Regions from separate parts of the Nonomuraea sp. NPDC051191 genome, predicted to be linked through region 1. Evidence: riboswitches for the same ligand, from Rfam matches in the RefSeq annotation. Region 1 holds a riboswitch; each other region holds the start of a gene.
What was found. A riboswitch is a leader RNA that binds a small molecule or an ion and turns the genes downstream of it on or off. The one in region 1 is predicted to bind cyclic di-AMP.

Region 1 (4,843 bases):
TCTCTTTCAGTAAGTAGGCACCTGGAAGTGCGTAACATACGGCAAGGAGTGAGACGGTGGCGACCACGACGGCGGCGCAGCGGCGTGACCAGGCCAGGCTGGCCTTCGACGCCTACTTCGCCGAATGCCCTTCCCGCAAGCTGCTCGACCGGCTCAGCGACAAATGGGTCACGCTGGTGCTCAGCGCGCTGGCCCGCGGCGAGCGCCGCTACAGCGACCTGTCCCGGCACATCGCGGGGGTCAGCCAGAAGATGCTCACCCAGACCCTGCGCGGCCTGGAGCGCGACGGCCTGGTGGCGCGCCGGGTGACGCCGCAGGTGCCGGTACGGGTCGACTACGCGCTCACCCCGCTCGGCGAGAGCCTGATGCCGCTGGTGATCGCCATCAAGACCTGGGCCGAGGAGCACATCGAGGACGTCGAGGCCGCCAGGGAACGCTACGACGCTACCGCCTGAGCCGCACCGGCAGCCGGGCCAGCCCGCGCAGCACCACGTTCTCCTTGTACGGGGGCTCCGGATCGGCGGCCTCCATCTTCGGCGCGGCCACGGCCAGCGCGGACAGCGCGATCTCGCCCTCCATCCTGGCCAGCGTCGCCCCCAGGCAGAAGTGCAGGCCGAGCCCGAAGGCGAGATGCCGGCCGGGCTCGCGGCCCGGGTCGAACCGGTCGGGATCGGCGAACGCGGCCGGATCGCGATTGGCCGCGCCGATCGGCACGAGCACGGCCGAGCCGGCGGGCACCGGCGTGCCGCCCAGTTCCCTGTCCTCCAGCGCGATCCTGGAGGTGAGCTGGACCGGCGGATCGAAGCGCAGCACCTCCTCGACCACCTCCCTCGGCCGCTCGGCGGCGCGGTGCAGCAGGCCGTGCCGCAGCAGGTTCAGCACGCCGTTCGCGATGAGGTTGACGGTGGTCTCGTGGCCGGCCACGAGCAGCAGCACGCAGGTCGACAGCAACTCGGCCTCGGTCAACTCCTCGACGCGCGCGAGGGCGCTCAGGAGGTCCTCACCGGGACGCTCGCGGCGCAGGGCGATCAGGCGGCGGAAGTAGTCGCGGAACTCGTTCCTGGAACGCTCCGTTTCCGACATGAGAGCGTCTGTCAGCATCGGGTCAAGTCCGCGGGCAAGAGCCTCGCTCCATCCGCGGAAGCGCTCGTGGTCCTCCGGCGGCACCCCGAGCATCTCGCTGATCACCATCACCGGCAGCGGGTGGGCGAAGCCGGAAATCAGCTCCGTCTCCTCCGGCAACCGCCCGATCAGGTCGGCGGTGATCGCCTCGACCCGCGGCCTGAGCCGTTCGACCATGCGCGGGGTGAACGCGCGGCTGACAAGGTTCCGCAACCGGGTGTGATCGGGCGGGTCCATGAGCAGGAACGACCTGCCGGGCTGACCTGCCTCTTCCGCCACGGGGGCGGACGTTCCGTGACCGAACATCGGGTCACGCAGGACGGCCGCGCACAGCTCGTACGTGGTCGTGACGAGCAGCCCGCCGCGCGTTCTGAAGATCGCCCCGGCCGCGCGGAGCTCTCGATATCGGACGTACGGATCGCGCACAAATTGCGGATCCGAGGGATCAAAACCCAGGAGGTCGGTGGCGCTCATCGGTGGCTGGACCGGGCCGCCGAATTGATCGTTTGGACCGTTCATAGCGGACCGTGGCGTGCCGACATATGCGGAGTACGTCACATATAAGTGATCATGTCAATAGCACTGGTCAAGGGCGGCGATTGTCGTGCTTGACGACCTTTCCGCGATGCGTTTACCTTCACCGAGACGAGCGGCTTTGCTCCACTGAAAGGTCCGAGTTCTGCTGTTGGGGGGAGGGCTCCCGGTGGATGTGCTCACTGAAGGCGTTGAGCTGAGCCACGCGGATTTGGCGTTACTGGCTGAACTGGCCAGAGGGGTGACCGTCGACCGGGTCGGGAGACGGCTGGATATCAGCGGACGGACCGTACGCCGGCGGCTCAGAGGCATCTGCGACCGCATCGGCGTGGCCACGGCGATCGAGGCCGTGGCGTGGGCGGCGCGCCGCCAGCTCATCTGACGGCGCGGAACTCCGAAGTGAATCGCCGGTCAGTCCGCGATGCGCACGGCGCCGGCGAACGGCCGATTGCCGAGCGCGGAGATCCGGACGACGTCGCCGGTCTGCGGTGCGTGGACCATCATGCCGCCGCCGATGTAGATGCCGACGTGGTGCAGGTCGCTGTAGAAGAAGACCAGGTCGCCGGCGCGGAGCTGGTCGCGGCTGATGTGCGTGCCGGCCGTCCACTGGTCGCCGGTGTAGTGGGGGAGCGAGATGCCCACGCGCTGGTAGGCGGCCATCACCAGGCCGGAGCAGTCGTAGGAGCGCGGCCCTTCGGCGCCCCACACGTACGGCTTGAGCTGCTGGGTGAGGGCCCACTTGGCGGCCTGGGCGGCCTTGCCGTTGCCGATGACCGGCAGGTTGACGCGTACGGCGCGGGTGCCGGGGCGGCCGGCCTCGCCGACGGCCCGCCGGTAGAGGTTGCTCTCGACCTTGGCGACCAGCTTGGTGATCTTCGAGCGCTTGCCCTCAAGATCACTGACGATCTTCTGGACCTCGGCGATGCGGGTCTTGGCGCCCGACCTGGCGCGCTCGGCGGCCTCCATGGCCTTGGCGAGCTGGTTGACCTCCTCGCCCTGCTGCTGTTCGAGCGCGTACGTGGTCGCGGCCCGGTCGAGGAAGGTCTCGGGGTCGTCGGACTGGGCGAAGACCAGGGCCTTGTCCAGGCCGCCGGTGATGTAGGCGTTCTGGGCGAGCAGCGTGGCCCTGGCGCGCTTGGCGGCCAGGTCGGACTCGCTGGTGGCCAGGGTCTTCTGGGCGGCGTCGTTGGCCTTCTGTGCGGACTTCAGCCGTTCGCGCTGCCCGTTGTACTCCTCGGTCAGCGTCTCGATCTCTTCGTGCATCTTCTCGACCTGGTCGGCCAGCTCGGAGAGCGACGGCTTCGGGTCGGCGGCGGCGGAACCGACGGGTACGGCGAACAGCATCGCGGCGACGGCGGCGCCGATGACGCCGAGGCGACGTGAGCGCCTGGCCTGCTCCCGGGGACGGGCGTGCCTGCCCCCCGGCTTCCCCTCGCGATCGAGCGTCCGCTTCACCAACCAAGCTCCTCTCATCGACGCCGGCCGGGTTAGCTGACGGGTTCGGGCCGGAGCAGCCCTACCGAGATGATCGGATTCACCCCGAGTGGTGGCGCGAGGTGCTCGCCACCGGTGGTTCCCCGGCTTCCCTTGCGGGAATTGGGCGTGTCTTTCCGCGCGCATTACGCGGAGAACATCGTCGCTGGACACTAATGCACTCCGGGTTCGCGCTCAACCGGAACTACCGAGTCTGTAGAGGTTTCACAACTGAAGGGTCACAAGGTGATCTCGTGGGTAGCCGTACGGAAGCGGGCTTCTGCACCTTTTGTCCAGCATTCTGGGGGGTGACGACTGGAGGAAAGCTCCAGGTCGGGGCGTGTTCATCTGGACACAGCATGTGATGAGATGCCCGAGACGTGGGATTTAGGGCTGAGCCGTAATGAGATCTGTACCCTGGAGAGCCATGGAGCAGGTGGCCGAAGTGGCAGTCCCCGAGACCGCGGTCGTGGTCAGGCGTGCCCGCACGCCCGACGTGCGCGCGATCAGGCGTCTCGTGGACACCTACGCGGGCGCGGGTCCGCGGCTCCTGGAGAAGGCCACGGTCACGCTGTACGAGGACGTCCAGGAGTTCTGGGTGGCCGAGCTGAGCGGGGAGGTCGTCGGCTGCGGCGCGCTTCACGTGCTCTGGGAGGATCTCGCCGAGGTCCGTACGGTGGCGGTCGATCCGGCGTGCCGGGGACTGGGGGCCGGGCATCGGATCGTCTCGGCGCTCGTCCGGCAGGCGAAGGATCTGGGGCTGCGACGTGTATTCTGTCTGACTTTTGAGGTCGACTTCTTCGCGAGGCACGGTTTCCGGCCCATCCAGGGCACGCCGGTCTCACCCGAGGTCTACGCCGAGTTGCTGGCCTCGTACGACGAGGGTGTGGCGGAGTTCCTTGATCTGGAACACGTCAAACCGAACACCCTTGGCAACACCCGCATGCTGCTGCATCTGACATCGGGTGACGCGGACCTTGACCACTTGGAAAGGTGATTGTTGATACCTATGTCGATACGTTGGGCAGCACAGGCATGTGTCCTGACACGTGCCACATGCGCACTCGAAGCGAGGTGACACGGTGAGCACCGGACAGCCGCCGTATCCACAGGACGAATCCGGCGAGAACCCCGAGTACGGGCAGCACCAGGGCCGTCGCCCCGGTGAGCCCGACCCGGACGTGACTGTGGTCGGCTACCGGGCGGACGACGCCTATGGCCAGCCCCCATATGGCCAGCAGCAGCAACAGGGCTACGGCCAGCAACCCCAATACGGTCAGCAACAGCAGCACGGCCAGCAGCAGGGCTACGGCCAGCAGCCCCAGTACGGCCAGCAGCAGGGATATGGCCAGCAGCAGGGCTACGGCCAGCAGCCGCAGTCCTCGGGCCAGCAGTACACCCAGCCCGGCTATGGCCAGGAGGCCCAGTACGGCCAGCAGGCCGCCTCGGGCCAGCAGGGTTATGGCCAGCAGCCGCAGTACGGCCAGCAGCCCCAGTCGCTGCCCGACTACGGTCAGCAGCAGCAGGGCTATGGCCAGGAGGCCCAGTACGGGCAGCAGGGCCAGCAGGGCTACGGCCAGCAGCCCGCCTCCGGCCAGCAGCAGGGTTACGGCCAGCAGCCGCAGTCCTCGGGCCAGCAGTACACCCAGCCCGGCTATGGCCAGGAGGCCCAGTACGGCCAGCAGGCCGCCTCGGGTCAGCAGGGTTATGGCCA
Region 2 (4,843 bases), on a different contig from region 1:
GGGGTGGTGGTGCTGTCCGACGGGTCGCCGGGGCGGCCCGCGCCGTCCTTTCCGCCTTTACCACCCTTGCCACGCTTGCCGCCCTTGCCGCCCTTGCCGTCGCCCCGGCCCTTGCCGGGCTTGCCCGGGGCGTCCGCGCTCTCGGCGGAGTTCTCGGCGGGGTTCTCGGCGTCCTTCGCGTGGGGGCGCTCGTCGGGGGTGGGGGGATGGAGGTGGCGGGGGTCCTCGGTGTCGGGGTCGGCGTCCGCGTCGGGGCGTTCGCCGGGGGTGGGGCCGGAGGTGTCCGGGTCGTCCGGGTCGTCGGGGTGACCTGGGGACTCAGGGGGTTCGGTGGTGCCGGAGGGTTCCGGCGGGCCGCCGTCGCCGGGGCGCCCGTCCTCGTCGTCCCTGATGGCCACACCGCCGCCGTGGCCCGCCGCGACCGCCGTACCGGGCTCGTCGGCCCCTCTGGCGACCGCTCCCGCGGGCTCGTCCCCCTCCCGGGGCGGGTCGTTCCGCTCGCTCATCTGCCTCCCCTTCACGCGAGCTGCTCTCGTACGTACTCGCGCCACCGTGCCGCCAGTGTCTCGGCGGTCAGCCCCACGGAGGCGAGCGCCTGATCGACGCCGGCCACGCGGGCATCACGGTAGAGCCGTACCAGGGTCCCGTCACCGAACCGGTCTGCGAGGAAGCGACACGCCATCCAGGCCTCCTGGTACGCCCGCGCGAGCCGTCCGGGGTCGGCTGCCGTGGGGGCGAAAGCCGCGGCTCCGGGCAACTCGCTCGGCAGCCGGCCGGCCCGTACTTCGGCGGCGAGTTCGGCGGCGGCCGTCCTGACGGGGAGTCCGGCGTCGCGGTAGGCCACGTAGTCGGCGAACCCCTCGTAGAGCCAGACGGGCAGCCGGTCGGTGCCCGCGGCGACGTGCGTGAGCTCGTGGGTGAGGACGACGTCGCGTCCGGTGGGGGTGAGCCGCGCGAAGGAGCCGGGGACGATGATCACCCTCGGGCCGTCGGCCACCGCGGCCAGCCCGTCCAGCGGGCCCGTGCCCGCCAGCCCCGCCGCCTCGGCGTCGGAGTCCGGTACGACGACCAGCGCGCGTACCGGCCGGCCGAGCAGCGCGGACACCCGCCGACCGGCGAGGTCGGCGCGCCGGGCGAGATCGGCGAGCACGCCGGGCTCGGCGCGATGCCCCACGACCACGGACCGTCCGCCGCGGACCACCTGACCGCCGCCGGCCCACAGATCGCGCGCCCCGGCGGGCAGGACGGCGCCGGGCGGCGCGTCGGCGACCACGAGAACCGCCGCCAGCAGCAGGACGGGCAGGAGCAGACGCGGACCGCGGAGGGACGGACGCACCTGCGAGGACACGGCCCGATGCTAGTCGGCCCGCGGCCCTCACGCCCCCTTCACGAGACCGGGCCCACGCCCTCTCCGCAAGGCGGGACCTGCGGTTCGCAACAGGAAGCCGGACATGCGACAGGCCCCGGCCCGGACCGGGGAGGGTCCGGGCGGGGCCTGTTGTCACGCGCCGGGACGCACCGCGCCGACGAACGACGACTTCCGCCATCCGCCCAGTTTGTCGATGCGCACCCGTTCGCCGGTCCTCGGCGAATGGATCATCTTGCCGTGGCCGACGTACATGCCGACGTGGCCCAGCCCGTTGAAGAACATCAGGTCGCCCGGCTTGAGCTTCCGCCAGGAGACCTTGTGCCGAATGCGGGCGAACTGGCTGCTCGTCACGCGCGGGAGTCGCACCCCGGCCTTCTTCCAGGCGTACTGGACGAGTCCGGAGCAGTCGAACGCACCAGGACCCGTGGCCCCGTACCGGTACGGGTCGCCGATCTGGTGCTTGGCGACGGCGACGGCCTTGTGGGCCCTCACCTTCTGCCTGGCGGCCTTCGCCGCCTTGGCCGACCTGGCGCTCTTCGCCGCCTTGGCCGACCTGGTGGTGGCCGTCTCGGCGGTGCTGGACACCGCGGTGAGCCTGACGGCCGATTCGCTCACCGTCTGCGCCCCGGCCGGCACGGCATGGAGAACCGCACCTCCGGCCGTCACGGTCATCGTGAGTGCGGCGCCCTTCAGGGCGAGACGGGACAGACGGGGGTTATGCAGGGAGGTAGACAGGATTTCTCCTTGTGTCTTCCACGAACGCCTACCGGGTTAGCTGACGGATTCGGGCCTGGAAGTCGCCCTACGGCGCTGAACGCGCCGATTCACCCCTGATCCCGGGGGATGACGGGATCTTTGGGTCCCCGGCTCCGTGCCTCCTGGCTGCACGGACTCGGCAGGTCGCCACTCGATTGATATGCCTGAATGGGGATATCGATGGCGACCGACGGATTTTTATGTGGTCCGCATCGGGGGTTCCGATGTCGATTCGCGGCTCGCATGGCTTGCCGACCGCGACGCCAGAAACTACGCCGAGGGGTCAAGAAAGTGCAAAGGGGGAGTCAGGTTGTAAAGATCAAATAAAGGCACGAGTAAGGGACGAAACCCCTGCTGGAGCCACAGGCTCCGTTACCTAAATGTGACCCTTCTCACACTTCCTGACGCAGGCGCTTGTCAGGGCCCTTTGACACCTTTTGTCCCCTTCGTCCCACCGGCGGGCCGAGCGGGCACGCCGGTGGTCCCTGCGGCCTGCGAGACGGGCGGCCGAGGGCGAGTGTCGGGAGGAGTTCCGGTGGACCGGAGGTCAGGGGCGGATGGCTCCGACCAGCGGGCGGCGGTAGTCCGAGAGCCGGACGACCTTCACGACGTCACCCGTCTGCGGCGCGTGGACGATCTTGCCCCCGCCCGCGTAGATGCTGACGTGCCCCAGCCCCTCGCTGAAGATGAGGTCCCCGGGCTGGAGGTCCTTGATGTCCACCTTGCGTCCGGAGCCCCAGGCCCACTGCTGCCACGTCGTACGCGGCAACGAGACGCCGGCCGCGCGCCACGCGGCCTGGGTCAGCCCTGAGCAGTCGTAGCCGCGCGGGCCCGTGCCCCCGAAGATGTACGGCTTGCCGACCTGGGCGAAGGCGAAGCGCAGAACGGCGGCCGCGTTGCCCGAGGCGGGACCGGTGTACTTGATGCCGGTGCTGTTGGGGTTGCCCGGGTTGTAGGCCCCCAGCTTGTCCAGGAGCTTCTTCTGCTCGCCGACCAGCTTCAGGACCTCGGCGCGCTCCTTCTGGACCGCGTCCCGCTCCTTGTCGGCGTCCGCCAGGGCGGTCTCGGCGTTGTCGCGCTCGACCTTGAGCCCCTTGTTCTCGCGGTCGAAGGCGGCCAGCTTCTCCAGCCGCTCGCGCGAGAGCTGCCCGGCCATGGCCATCCCGGCCAGCAGGTTCTCGGGGTCGTCCGCGCCCATCAAGCCCGGCAGGGACGCGACGTCCCCGCCCAGCTTGTACGAGTCCACCGCCGCCCTGATGATGTCGGCCCGCAGGTCGGCGACCGTCTGCAGCTTCTGCTTGTAGCGGTCGTTCAGCTTGGTGTAGGCGTTCTTGGCCTTCTTGTACTCCTCGGTCGCCGTGTTGTACCGGTCGACGACCTTGTCGGCCTTGTCGTTCAGCTTCTCCAGCTTGGCCTTGGCCTGCTTGAGAGTGGGCTTGGGATCAGCGAGCGCCGCACCCATCGGGACCGTCATCAGCCCGATCGCGAGACCCGCCGCCAACGTGACCCGGCCAAACCTCACAGCGTCGCCTCCCAGGGATTACACCTGGGGCGAAATAGTACAGAAGTGGCGAGTGGGGTCTCGCCAATAGTGCTAATTCGTAACTTATGCGCGGCCCAACCGGCGCAGCAGCAGACCCGACGGAACGGGTCTGGCGCCCATCCGGCGGACGGACTCGGCCACCTCCCGGTCGGAGGAGACGACGGCGATGGCCCGGCCGGGCGGCTCGGCGCGGACGAGCCGGCGGATGAGGTCGTCGGCGATCTCCCCCGGCGCGCTGAACAGCACCCGCACCCCGCGCGGCGCCACCACCTGCACGGGCGCGTTGAGCTCTGCACCGTCGAAGACCACCGTCACCTCGACGCGGGTCTGCGCGACCAGGCCGCCGAGGCCGGTCATCAGCCGGTTGCGCTGGTCGGCGAGGGTGAACGTGCCGTAGCCGGTCTTGGTGACGTTGTAGCCGTCGATGATCAGATGGACCTGCGGCAGCGCCAGGAGCTGGTCGAGGAGCTGCGGGTCGTCGTCGGCCAGAGCCCGCGCCGGCACGCCGCGCACCCCGGGACGCTCGCCGGTGCTGGCCGCGACCGAGTCGGCGGGCTTGCTGATCGTGGTGGGCAGCGCCAGCTCCCTGCGCAGCCCGGCCGAGGCGTCCTGGAGCGCGTCGAGCAGCACCCTGATGCGGGCGTCCTCGATGCTGCGGCCCTCGCGGGCGGCCCGGCGGGAGGCTTCGAGCTGCCTCTCCACGTCGGCCAGCCGCTCGCGCAGGCGGCGCAGCTCGGCCTCGCCCGCGTTGCCGGCGGTGGAGGCGGCGTGCCGGGCGTCGTCGGCGGCCTGCTCCATCTCCTCGGCCCTGCGGCCGGCGGCCTTGGCCCGCTCGCGGGCGTCGTGGAGCTTGCGCCGCAGGTCGGAGTTCTCGGCGCGGGCCGCCTTGATCTGCTCACGCAGCCGGTCGGCCTCCTCCTTGGCGGCGGTCTTCTGCGCGGCGAGCTGCTCGCGCAGCCGGGTCACCGCCTCCTCGCGCTCGGAGCCCTCGGCCGCCACGGCGGACTGCTCCAGGTCGGCGCGGGCGGTTTCGATCATCTCCGCCCAGCCGGGCGGCCTGGTGAGATAGGCTGCGGCCGCCACCAGCACGGGGTCGGCGGCGGGCGGCACGCTCCCCTCGGCCAGGGCGGCGACCAGCTCGGGCCATCCGGCGGCGACGGACTCGGCGACCAGTT
Region 3 (4,843 bases), on a different contig from region 1:
AGCTAACCCGGCCTGCTTAAGCCGCAAGAAACGACACGTGAACAATGGAGGGTATGAACTCGCTGATGCTCAACACCGACGGTGTGCAGATACCACAGCTCGGCTTCGGCGTCTGGCAGGTCTCTGCCGACGACGCCGAGCACGCCGTGACGACCGCGCTGCGCGCGGGATACCGGCATGTCGACACCGCCGCCGCCTACGAGAACGAGGAGGGCGTCGGCCGGGCCGTGCGCGCCGCCGAGGTGCCACGGGAGAAGGTGTTCGTCACCACCAAGCTGTGGAACGGCGACCACGGGCGGGCCGAGCAGGCCTTCGACGAGAGCCTGGCCCGCCTGGGCCTCGACTACGTAGATCTTTTCCTGATCCACTGGCCGGTTCCGGAGCAGGACAAGTACGTGCAGGCCTGGCGGGCGCTGGAGAAGATCTACCGTGACGGCCGGGCCAAGGCCATCGGCGTCTCCAACTTCACGGTCGCCACCCTGACCCGGCTGATGGACGAGACCGACATCACGCCCTCGATCAACCAGATCGAGCTGCACCCGTACTTCCAGCAGCGCGAGATGCGGGCCTTCCACGAGGCCAACGGCATCCTGACCGAGGCGTGGAGCCCGCTCGGGCAGGGCAAGGGGCTGCTGGCCGACCCGGCGCTGCGCGTGCTGTCGGAGAAGTACGGCAAGACGCCCGCGCAGATCGTGCTCCGCTGGCATCTCCAGCTCGGCAACGTGGTGATCCCCAAGTCGGTCACCCCGGCGCGGATCGAGGAGAACATCGACGTGTTCGACTTCATCCTCGACTCCGAGGACCTGGTGGCCATCGGCGCGATGAACTCTGGGCGGCGCATCGGGCCCGACCCCGACTCGTTCAACCTGACCTGAGCGCTCTACGATCTCGGGCGTGCGAGATTTCACCTGGGGAATAGCGGCGACCGGCGGCATCGCGCGTACCGTGGGGGCGGCCATCGTGGCCGAGCCCGGCATGCGGGTGGCCGCCGTCGGCTCGCGGAGCCTGGTCAGGGCGCGGGCCCTGGCCGACGAGCTGGGCGCGGAGTCGGCCTACGGCTCCTACGAGGCCCTGTGCGCCGATCCGGCCGTCGACGCGGTCTACGTGGCCACGCCGCACGCCCAGCACCTGGAGGTGGCCGAGGCGGCCATCGCGGCGGGCAAGTCCGTGCTGTGCGAGAAGCCGCTGGCGGCCAGCGTGGCCGACGCCGAGCGCATGGTGGCGCTGGCCCGCGCGGCCGGGGTCTTCCTCATGGAGGCCATGTGGATGCGGTTCAACCCGCTCATCCAGCGGGTGGCGGCCGATCCGCGTTTCGGGGAGATCCGCTCGGTGCGGGCCTCGTTCGGGTTCGCGCTGCCCTACGACCCCGCCCATCGGCTGTGGGCGCCGGAGCTGGGCGGCGGGGCCCTGCTCGACCTGGGGATCTACCCGTTCGGGCTGGCGCAGCTCCTGCTCGGCATGCCGCGTGAGCTGCGGATCACCGGCTCGCTGGCGCCGAGCGGGGTCGACGCGGAGGCGGGCGGGGTGCTGCTCTACCCGGACGGACGGCGGGCGCTGGTGGACGTGTCCCTGCTCGCCCATCACGCCAACGACGCGAGCGTGGTGGGCACGTCGATGCGGGCCGACATCCTGGCGCCGTTCTGGGCGCCGCAGCGGGTGCTGCTGTCGGGGCCGTCGATGGAGACGGAGGAGCTGGTGCTCGACCCGGCCGACAACGGGTACGCCGGGGAGCTGCGCGAGGTGCGCGCCGCCACGGCCGAGGGCCGGACCGAGAGCGCCGTCATGCCGCTTGACGAATCCCTTGCCATGATGGGGCTTCTGGCCGACGCGCGGGGGCAACTCTCCTAGCTGCGCCTTTAGGCACTTGCCTTCTTCTTGCCCGATGTATTACCTTGTGGGGCATCTCGCGGCAGACGTCCGGTTTGTCCGGCTTTGTCCAACCATCGCAAGACATTTCGCAGGATCGTCCTGCGACCGCTGAATCCGCCTCCGGGCGGAACCGGGGACCCACGTCCTTTGGGGTGAATCGGCACTTCGGTGCCGTAGGGCAGCTTCCACGTCCGAACCCGTCAGCTAACCCGGTAAGCGGCATGGAAGCAAGGAGTAATGCCCTCGATGGCCAAGCACCGTCCCATCCGTGCCCCGAAGATCAACCACCTCCGCGCCGCGCTCGGCGCGACCATCATCGCCACCGCGATCGGCGCCCACGCCACCGCCGCCGGCGCCGACAGCGTCGACCCGGCCGCCTCCACCGGCCACTCGGCCGTCGCGCCGCAGGCCGCCGCCCAGACCGGCAGGGCCGGGGAGACCCAGGTCAACGTCACCGCCGCACAGGTCCTGGCCGTGGCCAAGGCCCAGGTCGGCATCTCCGAGAACGCCTACGGCGGCGGCACCAAGTTCCAGAAGTGGTACGCCGACTCCCAGCGCGCCGCCGAGACCGTCGCCCGCGACGGCGGCAGCCGCCAGGACTACGTGAACGCCGCCTGGTGCTCGATGTTCGTCTCCTGGGTCGGCGAGCAGACCGGCGCCCGCCCGCAGGTCGGCTGGGACGCCTGGACCGTGGCCCACGCCAAGTGGTTCGCCGCCAACAAGCGCTGGGGCACCGAGGCCAAGCCCGGCGCCGTCGTCTTCTTCTCCTGGGGCGGCAGCAAGAGCCTGGACGCCATCCAGCACGTCGGCTTCGTCGTCAAGGACAACGGCAACGGCACGATCTCCACGGTCGAGGGCAACACCGGCAACGGCAAGGTGGAGGAGCGCGTCCGGCCGAAGTCGCAGGTCGTCGGCTACGGCTACCCGCAGTACGCGGGCTGACCTCCCCTGCTTCGAGCGCGGCTTCGAGCGCGCGTCCCGCACGAGGGACGCGCGCTCGCCGCGTCTCAGGGCCGGACCGCCACCAGCGAGTACAGCACCGGCAGGTGCGAGTCCCCGAACGGCAGCCGGTAGCGGCCGTCCTCGCCCTCGGTCAGCAGCCCGCGCGGGTCCAGCTCGGCGGCGACGTGCTCGCCCAGCTCGGCCACCGTGAGCCCGGCGCGCGCCGCCGCCGTGACGATCTCGCCCGCCGAGTACGAGTACTGGACGGTCTCCTGGGCCTCGGTCACCACGCCGGCGTCGGCGTACGTGCCGGTCACCATCTCGCGGTGGGCCTGGCCGCCGCCGTAGGGCCAGTCGGCCACCAGCGGGTCGAGCGAGGCCACCGTCTGGTAGGCCGGATGCAGGTCGACCAGCACCAGCCGCCCGCCGGGCCGCAGCGCCATGGCCGCGCCGCGCATCCAGGCGGCCAGGTCGCCGATCCAGCACAACACGCCGTACGTGGCCACGGCCAGGTCGAAGCCCCCGGCCAGCGACTCGGGCAGCCGCTGCGTGTCGGCCTCCACGAACGTGGCCGCCAGCCCGGCCTCGGCCGCCAGGTCGCGGGCGCGCGCGACCGCCACCGGGGAGAAGTCGACGCCGGTCACCCGCGCTCCGAGCCGCGCCCAGCTCAGCGTGTCCATGCCGAAGTGGCACTGCAGGTGGAGCAGGTCCTTCCCGGCGACGTCCCCCGCCAGGCGGCGTTCGAGCGCGTAGAGGGTCTGCCGGCCGGCGAGGAAGGCGTCCACGTCGTAGAACCTGTCGGCGGGCGTGGAGCCGTGGACGCGGGCGCGCTCGTCCCAGAGGGCCCGGTTGGCGGGGAGGCCGGCTGCTGCGGGTTGGGGCATGGGCCGAGGATGGCACATCGGCCACGCGGTCGCACGACCGGTACCGTGCCCTGGACAACGAACGATCCGCCCCCCGCGTGTCGATCCGGCGGGCGCCCGTTCGACGCTCGGGTGAGACCGGCTCCGCGGCGCGATCGCGGGCGGAAGGGACGGCAGAGTGAAGTTCATGATCGTCGGCAAGGCCAGCGCGGAGACCGAGGCGGGGGCGGTGCCCAGCCAGGAGGTCGTCGACAACATGCACGCCTACAACGAGGCGCTGACCAGGGCGGGGGTGCTGCTGGCCGCCGAGGGCCTCTACCCGAGCTCACAGGGCGCGCAGATCGCCTACAGCGGCGGCCGGGCGAAGGTGATCGACGGCCCGTTCGCCGAGGCCAAGGAGCTGATCGCGGGGTTCTGGCTGATCCAGGTGAAGTCCAGGGAGGAGGCCGTCGAGTGGGCCCTGCGCGTGCCCGTCCCCGAGGGCTGCGACGGGATCGCGCTGGACGTGTGGCGGGTCTACGACGCCTCCGACGCGCCGGACGCGGCCTCGTCCGACCCGGTGGACGTCGAGCGGGAGCGGGCCATGCGCCGGCGCCTGGGCACGTGGGAGCCCTGACCGAGGCTTGCGGACCCCGGGCGGCGGCTGGTGTCATGTGCCGATGACGGCTTCCGAGGCACCCCGGACGATCGAGGCGGTGACGGCCTCCGACGCCCACCGGGCGGTCGAGGCCGTCTGGCGGATCGAGGCCGCGCGGCTCATCGCCGGCCTCGCCGGGCTGGTCCGCGACGTCGGCCTGGCCGAGGAGCTGGCCCAGGACGCGCTGGTCGCAGCCCTGGAGCAGTGGCCGGAGTCGGGCGTGCCACGCAACCCGGGCGCCTGGCTGATGACGGTCTCCAAGCGCCGCGCCGTCGACCTGATCCGCAGGAACGAGCGCATGTCCCGCAACCTGGCCGAGCTGGGCCACCGGCTGGAGAGCGCCGAGGAGCCGCCCGAGCCCGACGAGATCGAGGACGACCTGCTCCGGCTGGTCTTCACCGCCTGCCATCCGGCGCTGTCGATGGAGGCGCGGGTGGCTCTGACCCTGCGGGTGCTCGGCGGCCTGAGCACCGACGAGATCGCCCGCGCGTTCCTGGTGCCCGAGCCGACCGCCGCCCAGCGGATCGTGCGG
Region 4 (4,843 bases), on a different contig from region 1:
CGCGCCGGACGGCTCGGCGCCGGCGTCGTACGAGGCGGCCATCGCGCTGATCGCGGCGGCGGCGTTGGCCAGGATGCGGCGGGAGATGGAGTTGACGCCCGCGACGTCGACGACGCTGTACATGAGCGTCACGTCGGTCTCGCCGACGTAGGCGGACACGTCGCCGCTGACCATGGTCGACACCAGCAGCTTGGGCAGGCCGACGGGCAGCGCCCGCATGACCGCGGCGGCGATGGACGAGCCGCCGCTGCCGCCCAGCGCGAGCACGCCGCCCAGCCCGCCGCGGGCGTGCAGCTCCTTGGCGACGGCCGTGGCCCCGGCCGCCATCGCCGCGAGCGCGGCGCCGCGGTCGCCCGCGCTCCTGAGCCGGTCGAGGTCGGTGCCGGCGGCCCGCGCGACGGCCTCTGCCGGGACGTCGGCGGCCAGCGCGGAGGCGCCCATCACGCCGGTGTCCATGAGGACGACGTCCTGCCCGGCCCGGACGATCAGATCGCGGACGAGGGCATACTCCTCCCCCTTGGTGTCGAGGGTGCCCAGCAGCAGAACCGCCATGTCAGACCTCCTACGATCGGCTCCTCGACCTTACCCGTTGATCTCCGGGCGGGCTGTCAATGCCGGAGCGATCGCGGGGTCACCGGACGCCGAGGACGTCCACTCCGTGCTCGGACAGGGGGCGGGAGCCGAAGATGCGGCGTTCGTCCTCCGTGATGGGGACGTCGTTGATGCTGGCCTCCCGGCGGCGCATCAGCCCGGACTCGTCGAACTCCCACTGCTCGTTGCCGTAGCTGCGCCACCACTGGCCGGTGGCGTCGCGGGACTCGTACTGGAAGCGGACGGCGATGCGGTCGCCGGTGAACGCCCAGAGCTCCTTGCGCAGGGCGTAGTCCAGCTCCCGATCCCACTTGCGGCGCAGGAACGCGGCCATCTCGGCGCGGCCCGTGACGAACTCGCCGCGGTTGCGCCACACGGAGTCCTCGGTGTACGCGAGCGCGACACGTTCGGGGTCGCGGGTGTTCCAGGCGTCCTCGGCGGCCTGGACCTTGATCCGGGCGGTCTCCTCGGTGAACGGCGGAACGGGCGGGCGTGTCATGTGATGTCCTCTCATATCGAGAGAACGGGCGTTCTCCCGGGGTGTGCGATAGCGTAGAGAACGAGCGTTCTCCGCCGCAAGCACCTGGAGGAGTGTCATGGATCACGAGCAGCTGCTGCTGGACGCCGCGGGCGACCTGTTCTACCGCCGCGGCGTGCAGGCGGTCGGCATGGACGAGATCCGCGCCGCCTCCGGCCTCTCGCTGAAGCGGCTCTACCAGTGCTTCCCGTCGAAGGAGGCGCTGGTCGTGGCCTACCTGCGGCGGCGCGACGAACGCTGGACGGCCTCGCTCACCGCGTACGTGACGGACGCCGGCGACCGCATCCCGGCGGTCTTCGAGTGGCTGGAACGCTGGTTCACCGAGGACGACTTCCGCGGTTGCGGCTTCGTCAACGCCTTCGCCGAGCTGGGCGCCGGTTCGGCCGCCGTCCGTACGGCGGTGCGCGCACACAAGGAACGCCTGCGCGCCTACCTGAGCTCGCTCGCCGAGAAGGCGGGCGCCGGCGATCCCGGCCTGCTCGCCGAGCAGTTGCTCACCCTGATCGACGGCGCCACCGTGACCGCGATGATCTCCGAGGACCCCGGCGCCGCCCGCTCGGCCGCCCAGTCCGCCGCCACCCTGGTCGACCAGCACACACGCGAAAGAGCGCACCCCCCGCAGGGAGTGCGCTCTTCACAGGAGGGAGATCAGGCGGCGTACGACGGGTAGCCGTAGCCGACGACCTGGGAGGCCGGGCGGACGCGCTCCTCGACCTTGCCGTTGCCGGTGTTGCCTTCGATCGTGGAGATCGTGCCGTCGCCGTTGTCCTTGACGACGAAGCCGACGTGCTGGATGTCGCTCAGGCTCTTGCTGCCGCTCCAGGAGAAGAAGACGACGGCGCCGGGCTTTGCCTCGGTGCCCCAGCGGCCGTTGGAGGCGAACCACTTGGCGTGCGAGACGGTGTAGGCGTCCCAGCCGACCTGCGGGCGGGCGCCGGTCTGGTCACCGACCCAGGAGACGAACATCGAGCACCAGGCGGCGTTCACGTAGTCCTGGCGACTGCCGCCGTCGCGGGCGACGGTCTCGGCGGCGCGGGGCGAGCCGGCGTACCACTTCTGGAACTTGGTGCCGCCGCCGTTGGCGTCCTCGGAGACGCCGACCTGGGCGCGGGCGGTGGCCAGGACCTGGGCGGCGGTGACGTTCACCTTGCCCTTGGCGCTCTCGTCGGTGGCGCGCTTGTCGGCCACGGTGGCGACACGCGGCTGGGCGGCGGCCACGCCGGCGACCTTGGCGGTCTGGGCGGCGGTGCCGGCGGTGGCGTGGACGGTGTCGGCGTTCACTGCCGCGTGCGTGCCGAGCACACCGGCGACGGCGGTCGCGCCGAGGGCGATCTTGGCGAGGTCGAGCTTGTAGGCACGGTGAAGACGGTGCTTGGCCATGAGGGATTACTCCTTGTGCTTCCGTGCCGCTTGCCGGGTTAGCTGACGGGTTCGGGCGGGAAGCTGCCCTACGGCACCGTGGTGCCGATTCACCCCGATGGACACATGGGTCCCCGGTTCCGCGCACAGGCGGATTCAGCGGTCTCTGGTCAGGCAAAGGGCTGACGCATCGTCTTCCCGGGCCCAGGAAAGGGCCTGAAGGTATATCTGCGACGCCCGGACGCGGTGTATCCGCGCCGACTCTGTACAACACGGGTCCCGCTGGGGTAATTCCCCGGCAATGACATCCCTACCTGGGACGTCTCCCCGTTCGGCTGTGTACAACCAAGCTACCCGGCGAGTAATTCCAGGGCAAATGGAGGGCATTGTTCAGACGGTGCGTAGGAGAAACGCTACGCACCGCGAAGAATCGTTTCAGGCCACGTGCGCCTTTATCGCCACGCTCGTGAGGGCCAGCAACAATTCCAGATCGGGCTCGGCGTCGACCTGCACGGCGACCCAGGCGCGGTCGCGGCAGGCATGGACCTGATCGCACGCCTGCAAATAGGGCTCCAGGCGTCCGATGGCGGGGGCGGTGAGCCGTACGTGGACCTCGTCCCGGCCGGCCAGGCGCAGGATCTCGGTTCCGTGTACGGCGAAGGCGACCTGTCGCCCGGTGCCGCTGACGTTCAGCGACGGCCAGGACCGTAACTCCGCGACCGCGCGGACCACGTAAGGTCCGCGGCGCGTGGGCGTCCGCCGCCAGGCGGAGATTCCTGCCACGCTCCCATGCTGGGCCACGGCTCACCCCGCCGTCAGCCCCCGTTCCTGAACCGTTATCCCCTCGTGAACGGGCACATTCGGGGTCTGACCGGCACGATTACGGACGCCTGACCGATACGTATTGACGCTCCCGCAGGCAGAGGCTACCGTCGATTCACAACTTAAAGGAAACTTTCCTAATAGTTTCCCCAGAAGTCTCCCATCCCACTCCCCACACACCCCCCAACGGATGTCGGAGCGACATGAAACACACCATTCTGAGCAAGGTCCTGGCAGGAATGGCGGCATTGGCCCTGCCCCTGACCGCGGCCGTCGCCGTCCCACCGATCGCCTCCGCCAGCACGGTGGCCTTCGCGGCGGCCTGGGCCCCGTGGACCGCGTACACCGCGGGCACGGTCGTCACCTACAACGGCGTGGACTACGTCTGCCTCCAGGCGCACACCTCCCAGCCCGGCTGGGAGCCGCCGAACGTGGCGGCGCTGTGGAAGGTCTCCGGCGGCGGCGGCAGCGACACGACCGCGCCGTCGGTGCCGGGCAACCTGCGCTCGACCGGCGTCACGAACAACAGCGTGGCCCTGGCCTGGGACGCCTCCACCGACAACGTGGCCGTCACCGGTTACGAGATCTACCGCGGCGGCACTCTCGTCACCACCGTCACGGGCACCACGTACAACGACACGGGCCTCACCGCGAGCACGGCCTACACCTACACCGTGCGCGCGCGTGACGCCGCCGGCAACCGCTCGGCCAACAGCAACCAGATCACCGCCACCACCACGGGCGGCGGCGGCGACGACAAGACCCCGCCGACCGTGCCGGGCAACCTGCGCTCGACCGGCGTCAGCAGCAGCAGCGTCTCGCTGGCCTGGAACGCCTCGACCGACAACGTGGCCGTCACCGGTTACGAGATCTACCGCGGCGGCACTCTCGTCACCACCGTCACGGGCACCTCGCACACCGACAGCGGCCTCAGCGCCAACACGTCCTACACCTACACGGTGCGCGCGCGTGACGCGGCCGGCAACCGCTCGGCCGACAGCAACCAGATCACCGCGACCACCACGGGCGGCGGCGGTGGCGGCAACAAGGTGCTGGGCTACTTCGTCCAGTGGGGCATCTACCAGCGCGGCTACCACGTCAAGAACATCGACACCAGCGGCTCGGCGGCCAAGCTGACCCACATCAACTACGCATTCGGCAACGTGCAGAACGGGCAGTGCACGATCGGCGACAGCTACGCCGACTACGACCGCTTCTACCAGGCGGGCGAGAGCGTGGACGGCGTCGCCGACACCTGGGACAACGGCGCGCTGCGCGGCAACTTCAACCAGCTGCGCAAGCTGAAGAAGAAGTACCCCAACCTGAAGGTGCTCTTCTCCTTCGGCGGCTGGACCTGGTCCGGCGGCTTCGGCCAGGCGGCGCAGAACCCGACGGCCTTCGCCGACTCCTGCTACAAGCTGGTGGAGGACCCCCGCTGGGCCGACGTCTTCGACGGCATCGACATCGACTGGGAGTACCCGAACGCCTGCGGCCTGACCTGTGACACCAGCGGCGCGGCGGCGTTCAAGAACG

Region 2: another riboswitch for cyclic di-AMP. It lies ahead of ACIA8R_RS15910 (C40 family peptidase); the one in region 1 lies ahead of ACIA8R_RS00760 (NlpC/P60 family protein).
Region 3: another riboswitch for cyclic di-AMP. It lies ahead of ACIA8R_RS38470 (CHAP domain-containing protein); the one in region 1 lies ahead of ACIA8R_RS00760 (NlpC/P60 family protein).
Region 4: another riboswitch for cyclic di-AMP. It lies ahead of ACIA8R_RS39380 (CHAP domain-containing protein); the one in region 1 lies ahead of ACIA8R_RS00760 (NlpC/P60 family protein).

Annotation. Positions count from the first base shown of each region.
Region 1 covers NZ_JBITEZ010000001.1:160,741-165,583, reverse strand. Annotated here, with positions in the region: gene ACIA8R_RS00775 (helix-turn-helix domain-containing protein) at 57-455, shown strand; gene ACIA8R_RS00770 (cytochrome P450) at 445-1,548, opposite strand; gene ACIA8R_RS00765 (LuxR C-terminal-related transcriptional regulator) at 1,826-2,038, shown strand; gene ACIA8R_RS00760 (NlpC/P60 family protein) at 2,068-3,111, opposite strand; cyclic di-AMP (ydaO/yuaA leader) riboswitch at 3,118-3,269, opposite strand; gene ACIA8R_RS00755 (amino-acid N-acetyltransferase) at 3,557-4,126, shown strand; partial or broken gene ACIA8R_RS00750 (hypothetical protein) at 4,137-4,843, opposite strand, start outside.
Region 2 covers NZ_JBITEZ010000005.1:219,145-223,987, reverse strand. Annotated here, with positions in the region: gene ACIA8R_RS15920 (M48 family metalloprotease) at 1-506, opposite strand, end outside; gene ACIA8R_RS15915 (hypothetical protein) at 518-1,348, opposite strand; gene ACIA8R_RS15910 (C40 family peptidase) at 1,502-1,984, opposite strand; cyclic di-AMP (ydaO/yuaA leader) riboswitch at 2,115-2,277, opposite strand; gene ACIA8R_RS15905 (NlpC/P60 family protein) at 2,673-3,599, opposite strand; gene ACIA8R_RS15900 (NYN domain-containing protein) at 3,732-4,843, opposite strand, start outside.
Region 3 covers NZ_JBITEZ010000015.1:175,047-179,889, forward strand. Annotated here, with positions in the region: gene ACIA8R_RS38460 (aldo/keto reductase) at 54-875, shown strand; gene ACIA8R_RS38465 (Gfo/Idh/MocA family protein) at 895-1,848, shown strand; cyclic di-AMP (ydaO/yuaA leader) riboswitch at 1,966-2,103, shown strand; gene ACIA8R_RS38470 (CHAP domain-containing protein) at 2,116-2,811, shown strand; gene ACIA8R_RS38475 (class I SAM-dependent methyltransferase) at 2,877-3,695, opposite strand; gene ACIA8R_RS38480 (YciI family protein) at 3,862-4,290, shown strand; gene ACIA8R_RS38485 (RNA polymerase sigma factor) at 4,334-4,843, shown strand, end outside.
Region 4 covers NZ_JBITEZ010000016.1:32,599-37,441, forward strand. Annotated here, with positions in the region: gene ACIA8R_RS39365 (Tm-1-like ATP-binding domain-containing protein) at 1-552, opposite strand, end outside; gene ACIA8R_RS39370 (nuclear transport factor 2 family protein) at 632-1,090, opposite strand; gene ACIA8R_RS39375 (TetR/AcrR family transcriptional regulator) at 1,188-1,799, shown strand; gene ACIA8R_RS39380 (CHAP domain-containing protein) at 1,778-2,509, opposite strand; cyclic di-AMP (ydaO/yuaA leader) riboswitch at 2,523-2,660, opposite strand; gene ACIA8R_RS39385 (luciferase family protein) at 2,924-3,271, opposite strand; gene ACIA8R_RS39390 (glycosyl hydrolase family 18 protein) at 3,514-4,843, shown strand, end outside.